3 regions of the Lentzea sp. CC55 genome follow, and region 3 is predicted to be linked to each of the others. Evidence: riboswitches for the same ligand, from Rfam matches in the RefSeq annotation. Region 3 holds a riboswitch; each other region holds the start of a gene.
What was found. Region 3 has a riboswitch for thiamine pyrophosphate ahead of L6E10_RS16195 (thiamine ABC transporter substrate binding subunit). Riboswitches for the same ligand answer to the same signal wherever they lie in the genome.
Positions count from the first base shown of each region.

Region 1: it holds a riboswitch for thiamine pyrophosphate, as region 3 does, so the genes downstream of both, L6E10_RS18090 (FAD-dependent oxidoreductase) here and L6E10_RS16195 (thiamine ABC transporter substrate binding subunit) in region 3, are expected to answer to the same signal.
Region 2: it holds a riboswitch for thiamine pyrophosphate, as region 3 does, so the genes downstream of both, thiC (phosphomethylpyrimidine synthase ThiC) here and L6E10_RS16195 (thiamine ABC transporter substrate binding subunit) in region 3, are expected to answer to the same signal.

Region 1 is NZ_JAJCXE010000022.1:464,852-468,114, forward strand. It holds gene L6E10_RS18080 (thiazole synthase) at 1-351, opposite strand, end outside; gene thiS (sulfur carrier protein ThiS) at 353-553, opposite strand; gene L6E10_RS18090 (FAD-dependent oxidoreductase) at 550-1,497, opposite strand; TPP riboswitch at 1,501-1,612, opposite strand; gene thiE (thiamine phosphate synthase) at 1,639-2,277, shown strand; gene L6E10_RS18100 (dioxygenase) at 2,309-3,070, shown strand; gene L6E10_RS40365 (hypothetical protein) at 3,067-3,189, opposite strand.
Region 2 is NZ_JAJCXE010000022.1:458,941-462,203, forward strand. It holds gene L6E10_RS18040 (aldo/keto reductase) at 1-192, opposite strand, end outside; gene L6E10_RS18045 (LysE family translocator) at 264-866, shown strand; gene L6E10_RS18050 (hypothetical protein) at 1,141-1,407, shown strand; TPP riboswitch at 1,578-1,702, shown strand; gene thiC (phosphomethylpyrimidine synthase ThiC) at 1,692-3,263, shown strand, end outside.
Region 3 is NZ_JAJCXE010000022.1:85,685-88,947, forward strand. It holds gene L6E10_RS16190 (iron ABC transporter permease) at 1-1,097, opposite strand, end outside; gene L6E10_RS16195 (thiamine ABC transporter substrate binding subunit) at 1,073-2,071, opposite strand; TPP riboswitch at 2,065-2,175, opposite strand; gene L6E10_RS16200 (4a-hydroxytetrahydrobiopterin dehydratase) at 2,210-2,503, shown strand; gene L6E10_RS16205 (mannosyltransferase) at 2,519-3,263, opposite strand, start outside.

The DNA of each region.
Region 1 (3,263 bases), 380 kb from region 3:
GGCGTCCAGCAGCTCGACCGGGTCCGGCAGCAGGGTCTCCTCGTCGTGGACGACCTCGAGCTTGACCCAGTTCGTCTCCAGCGCCTCCCGCGCGAGCTGCGCGGTCAGCACGGCCTCCGCGGACGTGCGGCAGCCCGCGGTGTTGGGCAGCACCTCGATCCCCAGGCGCCGCAACAGCTCCAGCACACCGGTCCGGCCCGCCGCGTCGACCCGGCGCATCGCCACGGTCGTCAGCTCGGTGCCGGACGCGACGAGCGCCCGTTCCAGCACCGAGAGGTTCGCGGCACCGCCGGTGCCGGTGATGAGCCTCGACCGGAACTCCCGGCCCGCGATGATCAGCGGATCGTCCACGTCAGCCTCCCTGGACCGCGGTCAGCACCTCGACCACGCCGCCGTCCGGCACGATCGTGGAACCCCACAACGCCTTCGGCACCACGGCGCCGTCGAGCGCCACGGCCACGCCCTTGTCGGGCGCCCCCACCAACGCGACGACCGCGGCCACCGACGTGCCGTCCGCCAAGTCGCGGGAGGTCCCGTTCACCTGTGCCTTCACGAACTTCCTCCCTGCAGGAGCTGAACCACGAGCCGAGCGGTGTGCGGAGCGAGCAGCAGTCCGTTGCGGTGGTGACCCGTCGCGGCGATGACACCGGGTTCGAGCCAGCGCACGACCGGCACGTTGTCCGGGCTGCCCGCCCGGAATCCCACGGCGGCCTCGGCGAGCGCGTACTCGGCGATGCCCGGCAGCACGGTTTCCGCGTCCCGCAACAGGTCCCGCACGCCCGCGACGGACACGTCGGTGTCGAACCCGGCCTCGTACTGGGTGGCGCCGACGACCAGCCCGTCGTCGCGCGGCACCAGGTACACCGGCCGTCCGGAGACGAGCGCGCGGATGGTGTGGCGAGGGGGCGGCAACGCGCCGGGACGGTGCGTGAGCCGCAGGATCTCGCCCTTGACCGGCCGGATCACGCCCCTGAGCGCGGGGTGCAGCTCGCCGCTCCACGCCCCGGCGGCGATCACCGAGACCCGTCCCTCCACATCGGACACGACACCGGCGTCGAGGCACGCCCTGCGCAGGGCGGAGAGCAGCAGGCGGTTGTCGACGGCGAGGTCGCCGGACGCGAACACGCCACCGCGCACCGCCGGTCCCAGCGAGGGTTCGAGAGCGCGGACCTCCCGCGAGGTCAGCACCTGCCCCGCGTGCCGCAGGTCGGCGAGGTCACCCGGTTGCGTGCCGACCGCCAGCGTCCCGGCGGTGAACAGCGGGACACCGATCGACGAGGCGAACCCCGGCCACATCGCGAGGGCCTCGACCCCCTGTGCCACCACGGCTTCCTCGCCCGGCCACGCCTCCGTGAGAGGCGCCAGCATGCCGCCCGCGACCCGCGAACCCGCGTGCGGCGAACCGAGGTCGGACACGGAGGCGGAGAACCCGGCCCGTGCCGCGGCGAGGGCCACGGACAGGCCGATGACGCCGCCACCCCGGACGGCCACTTCCACACTGCTCAAGGCATTCACGCTCCCTGCGCCGGCATGACCCGGATCAGGTTCGACGGTCGGAGCGAACCACGCTCCCTCTCAGCCCGGTGTTCTCCAGGCTCCCGTGCGGACCGACTTCAACATAACGGTTAACGTGCGTGCGTGCCAGGACTCGACGGAAACCTGATCAGGCAACGACTCGCCGACGCGACGCTCTACCTCTGCACACCGGACCGGCCGGACCTGGCCGAGTTCGCGGACGCGGTCCTCGCGGGCGGCGTCGACATCATCCAGCTGCGGGACAAGTCACTGGAGGCGAAGCAGGAGATCGAGGCGCTCGAGGTCCTCGCCGAGGCCACCGAGCGCCACGGGAAGCTGCTCGCCGTCAACGACCGCGCGGACATCGCCCACGCGGTCGACGCCGACGTGCTGCACCTGGGTCAGGACGACCTGCCCGTCCCGCTCGCCCGCCGGATCGTCGGCGACGAGGTGGTGATCGGCCGGTCCACCCACGACGTCGGCCAGATGACCGAGGCCGCCGCGGAGCCCGGCGTGGACTACTTCTGCACCGGGCCGTGCTGGCCGACCCCGACCAAGCCGGGCCGTCCGGCGCCGGGGCTCGACCTCGTCCGCGCCACGAGGACCGACCGCCCGTGGTTCGCGATCGGCGGCATCGACCTCGCCAACCTCGCCGAGGTGAAGGCCGCGGGCGCCACCAGGGTCGTCGTCGTCCGGGCCGTCACCGACGCCGAGGACCCGCGCAAGGCAGCCGAGTCGTTCAAATTCGAACTTGATCGTTGAAATTTGAACAAAACGGCGTACGCTCGAAGACGTGAGCGCACCAGTGCTGTACCTGAGCCACGGGGCACCCCCGCTGGCCGATGACGAGACGTGGACCGGAGAGCTCCGTGCCTGGTCCGCCACCCTCCCGCGCCCGGAGGCCGTGCTCATGGTCTCCGCGCACTGGGAGGAGGCGCCGACGACCATCGGCGCGACCACGACCGTGCCGCTGGTCTACGACTTCTGGGGCTTCCCCCAGCGCTACTACGAGGTGACCTACGAGGCGCCGGGCGCGCCGGAGCTCGCCGAGGACGTCCGCAAGCTGCTCGGCGGCCACGTCGAGCAGGACGAGGAACGCGGTCTCGACCACGGCGCCTACGTGCCGCTGAAGGAGATGTTCCCGGACGCCGACGTGCCGGTGCTGCAGATGTCGATGCCCACGCTCGACCCGCGCGAGCTGCACGAGATCGGCCGGAAGCTCGCGCCGCTGCGGGACCGGAACGTCCTCATCGTCGGCAGCGGCTTCATGACGCACAACCTCAGCTGCGTGAACTTCCCGGCCGGACCGGACTACGAGCCGCCGTCGTGGTCGAAGGAGTTCGACGACTGGGCGCACCAGCAGCTCGCCAACGGCGACGTGGACGCGTTGCTCGACTTCCAGGTGAAGGCGCCCGCCGCCGGGATCGCGCACCCGCGGACCGAGCACTTCGCACCGCTCTTCGTGGCGCTGGGCGCCGCGAGCGACGAGAAGGCGCGCACCAGCGTCGAGGGCTTCTGGTACGGCCTGTCGAAGCGGTCGGTGCAGTTCAGCTAGCCGCCCCCCTCCAGGAACAGGGTGGCGAGCCTCCGCGCGATGGCGGGCGTCGGGTTGCGGACGCCCCCACCGGCCATCAGCACGAGCACCACGGCGTCGACCGAGAAGTCGGCGCGCAACCGCCCGGTCGCCTTCGCCCTGCAAGATCGTGCTGGTCTGAGAACGCGAGAGCGCCGCGGCACCGAGGTGCCGC
Region 2 (3,263 bases), 370 kb from region 3:
CTCCGCGTGCCCGCAGCCGTAGACGTCCGCCGTGTCGAACAGCGTCACGCCGAGCTCCACCGCGCGCCTCAGCGCCTTCACCGACTGGCCGTCGTCGGACGGTCCCCAGCCGACCTGGGCGCCGTCCGGGCCGAGGAACGGCCCACCCATCGCCCACGTGCCGAATCCCAGCTTCCCCAGTTCCAAGGTCATGGGGACACCGAACATCCTGGAGCGCGCTCCAGGTCAAGAAAGAAGTTGCGGCCACCGGCGACCATCGGGGCATGCCCCTCGACGACATCGTCGCCTTCGTCGCGGCCTCGTTCCTCATCGCGCTGTCGCCAGGACCCGGCACGGCCGTGGTCCTGCGACAGTCGGTGCACGGGCGAAAAGCCGCGCTGGCGACGGTGTTCGGCATGGAGGTCGGCGTCGCCTGCTGGGCCGTCGCCGCGGCGCTGGGCATGTCCGTGCTGCTCACGGCGTCCGAGATCGCCTACCACGGGCTGCGGATCGCCGGAGCGGTCTTCCTGGTCCACCTGGGTGTGAAGGCCCTGATCAGCAGGAGCCTGCCGGGCGCCGCACCCCCGCCCGCGAGCCGCGCGTTCCGCAGCGGCCTGGTCGTGAACCTCGCCAACCCGAAGCTCGGCGTGTTCGCGATCTCGTTCCTACCGCAGTTCGTGCCTGCCGGGGAGGCCGGCCAGGGGGTTCTGCTCCCCCTCGCCGTCGGGTGGGTCCTGATCGACACCGTCTGGTACCTGGTCATCGTGGCGGTCCTGCACACCGTCCGCGGCTGGCTGGGCAGGCCCCGCGTCCGTCCCGCGCTCGAGAAGCTGTCGGGCTGCGTGCTGCTGGCGCTCGGAGTCCGGCTGGTACTCGACCCGCGTTGAGATCGGGTCACCGCCCCGGCGCCAGAAGAGCTCGGGCAGCCCGGCCAGCTCGGCGAAGGTGTGGCAGGCGGCCATCGACGCGTAGCCGCCGGCCAGCACGTGCGCGCGGATCCGGTCCAGCCGCCCGAACTCGACCACCTCACCGGCGATCAGGAACGGCAGCACGAGCTGCCAGGCCTGCACCACGGCCGGACGACGCCGGTGAGGTGCGCGCAGGGCCGCACGAGCCACGCGCAGGAGGTGCTCGTTCGCGCTCATCGTGCTCGGGTGGGCCGTGTGGTCCCAGCTCCAGCGGCGTTCCTCGGTGACCGCGCACCGCACGCACTCGACCGGCCCGGTGCCCAGTTCGGCACCGCAGCGCGAGCACGCGAGCAGCGTCATCGCCCAGTCCACGCACGTCCAGGGGTGCTGGCCGACGTCGGCTGAGGTCACCAGCTCGGCGAGTTCGCGGTCCGCGAGCTGCGACGACATCCGCAGCGCCTCCCAGTCGGCGAGCCAGAACTGGTCGAGCAGCTCCGCGCAGAAGCCGCAGTCGGGGTAGCCGCGACCCGCGAGGTCACCGCAGGAAGGGCATGCCGAGACGACGGCGGGGCGCTGACCGCGACGCGCGCCGGGCGGGAACGGCTGATGATCCGCCACGCGAGAAGATTAGGGGCAAACCACGCCCTTGGCAGCGGCGGCGCGCTCTGACTATGGTCGGTTCTCGACAACTCAACACAACGCGGGAGCTCGCGCCTGAGCGGGCTGAGAGGGTGACTGGCCGTCGTGCCGGTGTCACCGACCGCCTGAACCTGACCGGGTAATGCCGGCGTAGGGAGGAATGTCGTGACGGCACTTGACGACCGTTCGGTCAAGCCCAGTGTGACCACCGGCCCGATCTCGGGCTCGCGCAAGGTGTACCGCGAGGTGTCCCCGGACATCCGCGTGCCCTACCGCAGGGTGGAGCTGACCAACGGCGAGCATGTCGATCTCTACGACACTTCCGGTCCGTATACCGACGACAACGCGACCATCGACGTCCACAGTGGACTGCCCGACCTGAGGTCGGGGTGGGTCGCGGCACGTGAACCGATCGGCGGAGCCGTCAGCCAGCTCGCGTACGCGAAGGCCGGGATCATCACCCCGGAGATGCGCTACATCGCCGCGCGGGAGAACCTCGACGCCGAGTTCGTGCGCGACGAGGTGGCCATCGGACGTGCGGTGATCCCGTTGAACCGCAAGCACCCCGAGGCCGAGCCGATGATCATCGGCAAGAAGTTCCTCGTGAAGATCAACGCCAACATCGGCAACTCCGCGGTGTCGTCGTCGATCGAGGACGAGGTCGAGAAGATGGTGTGGGCGACCCGCTGGGGCGCCGACACGATCATGGACCTGTCCACCGGCAAGCGGATCCACGAGACGCGCGAGTGGATCCTGCGCAACTCCCCCGTCCCGGTCGGCACCGTGCCGATCTACCAGGCGCTGGAGAAGGTCAACGGCGATCCGGAGAAGCTGTCGTGGGAGGTCTACCGCGACACGGTGGTCGAGCAGTGCGAGCAGGGCGTCGACTACATGACCGTGCACGCGGGCGTGCTGCTGCGGTACGTGCCGCTGACGGCCAAGCGCGTCACGGGCATCGTCTCGCGCGGCGGTTCGATCATGGCCGCGTGGTGCCTCGCGCACCACAAGGAGAGCTTCCTCTACACGCACTTCGAGGAGCTGTGCGACATCCTGCGCACCTACGACGTGACGTTCTCGCTGGGTGACGGGCTGCGGCCCGGCTCCATCGCGGACGCCAACGACGAGGCGCAGTTCGCGGAGCTGCGGACGCTGGGCGAGCTGACGCACATCGCGCGCGCCAAGGACGTCCAGGTGATGATCGAGGGCCCCGGCCACGTGCCGATGCACAAGATCGCCGAGAACGTCCGGCTGGAGGAGGAGTGGTGCGGCGAGGCGCCGTTCTACACCCTCGGGCCGCTGGCCACGGACATCGCGCCGGCGTACGACCACATCACGTCCGCGATCGGCGCGGCGCAGATCGGCTGGCTCGGCACCGCGATGCTCTGCTACGTCACGCCGAAGGAACACCTCGGCCTGCCGAACCGCGACGACGTGAAGACCGGCGTGATCACGTACAAGATCGCCGCGCACTCCGCCGACCTCGCGAAGGGCCACCCGGGAGCCCAGGACTGGGACGACGCGCTGTCGAAGGCGCGCTTCGAGTTCCGCTGGGAGGACCAGTTCAACCTGTCGCTCGACCCGGACACCGCGCGCTCGTTCCACGACGAGACGCTCCCCGCGGAACCGGCGAAGACGGCGCACTTCTGCTCGATGTGCGGGCCGAAGTTCTGCTCCATGAAGATCACGCAGGACGTGCGGCGCTACGCCGAGGAACGCGGACTGTCCACTGTGGAGGCG
Region 3 (3,263 bases):
ACCTCGGCGGAACGCGCACCGGACCGCCGCAGCCCGACCAGCACCACGGCCGAGAACACCCCGACGACCAGTGCCACGAGCGTGGCGTCGAAGGCCGTCCGCAGCGAGTTCACCGCGGCGTCGACTCCGGTCACCGCCAGCGTGCCCCGGTCGCCGCGGGTGTTCAGCGCCACGTACCCGGCGAGGCTCCAGCCGTCCCGGGTGGACAGCGACCGGGTCACCAGGCCGACGACCGGCGTCAGCAGCGCGACCACCACGGCGAACGCGGCGCCGACGACGTACCACTCACCGCCGGCGGGCCGCCGGGCCAGCTCCTCCCTGCCGCGCAACGCCAGAGCGGTCTCCCGCCGGCGCCGGGCGAGCGCGCCCAGCACGAGCACCGCCAGCACGGCGGCGAACTGCAGCAGCGACAGGGCGGCCGCCCCGGACAGGTCGAACAGCTCCACCGTCCGCAGGTAGATCTCGGTCTCCAGCGTCCGGTACCGCGAGCCGCCGAGCACCAGCACGACGCCGAAACTCGTGGCGCAGAACAGGAACACGACCGCCGCGGCCGAGCCGATCGCGGGCGCGAGCGCCGGCAGCACCACCGACAGGAACGCCCGCGGGCGTGACGCCCCCAGCGCCCGTGCCGCGTCCTCGGCCCGCCGATCGGTGTGCGCCCACAGCCCGCCGACGGTCCGCGCGACCACGGCGACGTTGAAGAAGGCGTTCGCCAGCACGATCGGCAGCACGCCGCCGTCCGGCCAGAACGTCCGGAAGGCCAGGCCCACCACCACGGTCGGCAGCACGAACGGCACCATCACGGCGGCACGCACCAGCCCGAGCCCGCGGATCCGGCACCGGGCCAGCACGAACGCGAGCGGCATCCCGGCGACGACCGCCACGACCGTCGACGCCAGGGCCTGCCCGAGGGTGAAGCCGACGAGCTCCCAGGTGCCGCCCTCGAAGACCGCCTCCAGGACACCGCCCTCACGCAGCCCGAGCGACACGATCGCCAGCACGGGCCACGCGAAGAACAGTCCCAGGAAGGCCAGCGGCAGCAGCGCCGCCGCCGACCACCCCGTGCGCGAGCTCAGCCCTGCACGAGCTTGCGCCACTGCTCGACCCACGCTTCGCGGTTGTCCTTGACCTTCTCGGCGGGCAACGACTGCGACGAAGACGGCAGCGGGGCGTCCTTGGCCCACGACTCGGGCAGCGCGACGCCCTCGCGCGAGGGGTAGACGTACATCTGCTCGGCCACCTGGGCCTGGAACTGCTCACCCAGCAGGAAGTCGAGGACCTTCTTCGCGTCCTCGGGGTTCTTGGCGCCGGACAGCACGCCGGCGTACTCGACCTGGCGGTAGCAGGTGTCGAGCACGGCCTTGGTCTTGCCGCCCTCGGCCGACGGCGACGACGCGTACGACACGACGATCGGCCGGTCGCCCTTGGTGGCGGAGAACTCCTGGTTGTAGGCCTCTTCCCAGCCGCTCACGACCTTGACGCCGTTGGCCTTGAGCTTGGTCCAGTACTCCTGCCAGCCGTTCTCGCCGAACTTCGCGATCGTGCCGAGCAGGAAGGCGAGACCGGGCGAGGACGTGGCCGGGTTCTCGACGACCAGCTTGTCCTTGAACTTCGGGTCGACCAGGTCCTCGTACGACTTCGGCTCGACCCCGCCGAGCCCGGCCGGGTCGATGTTGAGGCACACGTCACCGACGTCGACGGCCTGCAGGCGGTTCGAGTCGTCGGCCTTGTACCGCTGGGCGCCCTTCGCGGCCTCCGGCGAGGCGTACTCGGCGAAGACGCCCTCGCTCAGAGCGCGCGAGGCGAAGGTCGAGTCGACGCCGAACGCCACGTCGCCGATCGGGTTCGCCTTGGTGAGCACCAGCTTGTTCGTCAGCTCGCCCGCGTCGCCGCTCGCGAGCTGCTTCACGGTGATGCCCGAGGACCTCTGGAACTCGTCCAGGACCTCCTGCTTGACCGCGAACGAGTCGTGGGTCACCAGCGTGACCTCGCGCGACTGCGGTGCGGTCGAGGTACCGGCCGAGCACCCGGCCAGCACCAGAGCAGCGCAAACAGCAAAAATCCTTCTCACGTCAAACCTCTCCCTACGCCGGTATGACCCGGATCAGGTGGACGGTCGAGGGCTTGCGAGCCCTCCTCTCAGCCCGGCGCTTCACCGGACTCCCGTGGTAAACGCGCAGCTTACGTGACGTGGTGGGACGATCAGGACATGGCCGAGCTGTTGAGCGACGATCAGTTGGACGACCTGCTCCCCAAACTCCCCGGCTGGTGCCCCCAGGACGCGGCACTGGTGAAGACCGTGGAGCTGCCGAGCTTCTCCCAGGCGATCATGGTCGTGAACCGGGTCGCGGAGATCGCCGAGAACGACAACCACCACCCGGACATCGACATCCGGTACAAGGCGCTGACATTCCGCCTGAGCACGCACTACAAGGGAGGAATCACCGCACTGGACGTGTCCCTCGCCGAGGAGATCGACGGGGTCCTGGACGCCCTGGGCTGACCCGGCCGGGAGGCGTCAGCCGGCGACCCTGCTGGGTTCGCCGTCGGCGGCTTCCTCGCCACCGGGACGCGGCTCGCCGCGCTCGCGCCGCGCCGCCAGCCCGATCGCGACCAGCGTGAGCACGCCCGCGGCCGGATAGCCCCAGCCGAGCGCCACGAAGATCCACGGCCGCGGGAAGTCCCAGATGTTCGGCTGGGCCAGCAGCAGGAACGAGATCAGGTAACCGCCGGTCAGCAGCACCCACAGGCCGGCGGTGATCTTGCACAGCACGTGCCCGCCCTCGTGGATCAGCCACAGCAGGGCGGGCACCATCCACACCCAGTGGTGGCTCCACGAGATCGGCGAGACGAGCAGGCCGAGCATCTGCACGCTCACGATCAACGCCAGCGCGTCCCTGGTCCTGCTGACCGCGAACCACGTCAGAGCGGCCGCGACGAGCACGGCGACGATGTAGATCGGTCCCGTCTTGACGTCGTAGCCGACCGTGCGGCTGAGCGCTCCGCGCAGCGACTGGTTGATCGCGCTGCCGACCGGGCCGACCCGGCTCGCGTCACCGAGCAGCTGGAACCAGAACTTGTCCGACTGGGACGGTGAGATGGCCCACCCGATCCCGTACACCACCACAAAAGCGACGAACGACCACACAGCGGCCATCCACCGGCGCTGGACGAGGAAGTACAGCCCGGAGATCGCGGGCGTGAGCTTGATGCCCGCGGCGAACCCGACGCCGGCGCCGCCGACCCAGTTCCGCGCGCTGGCG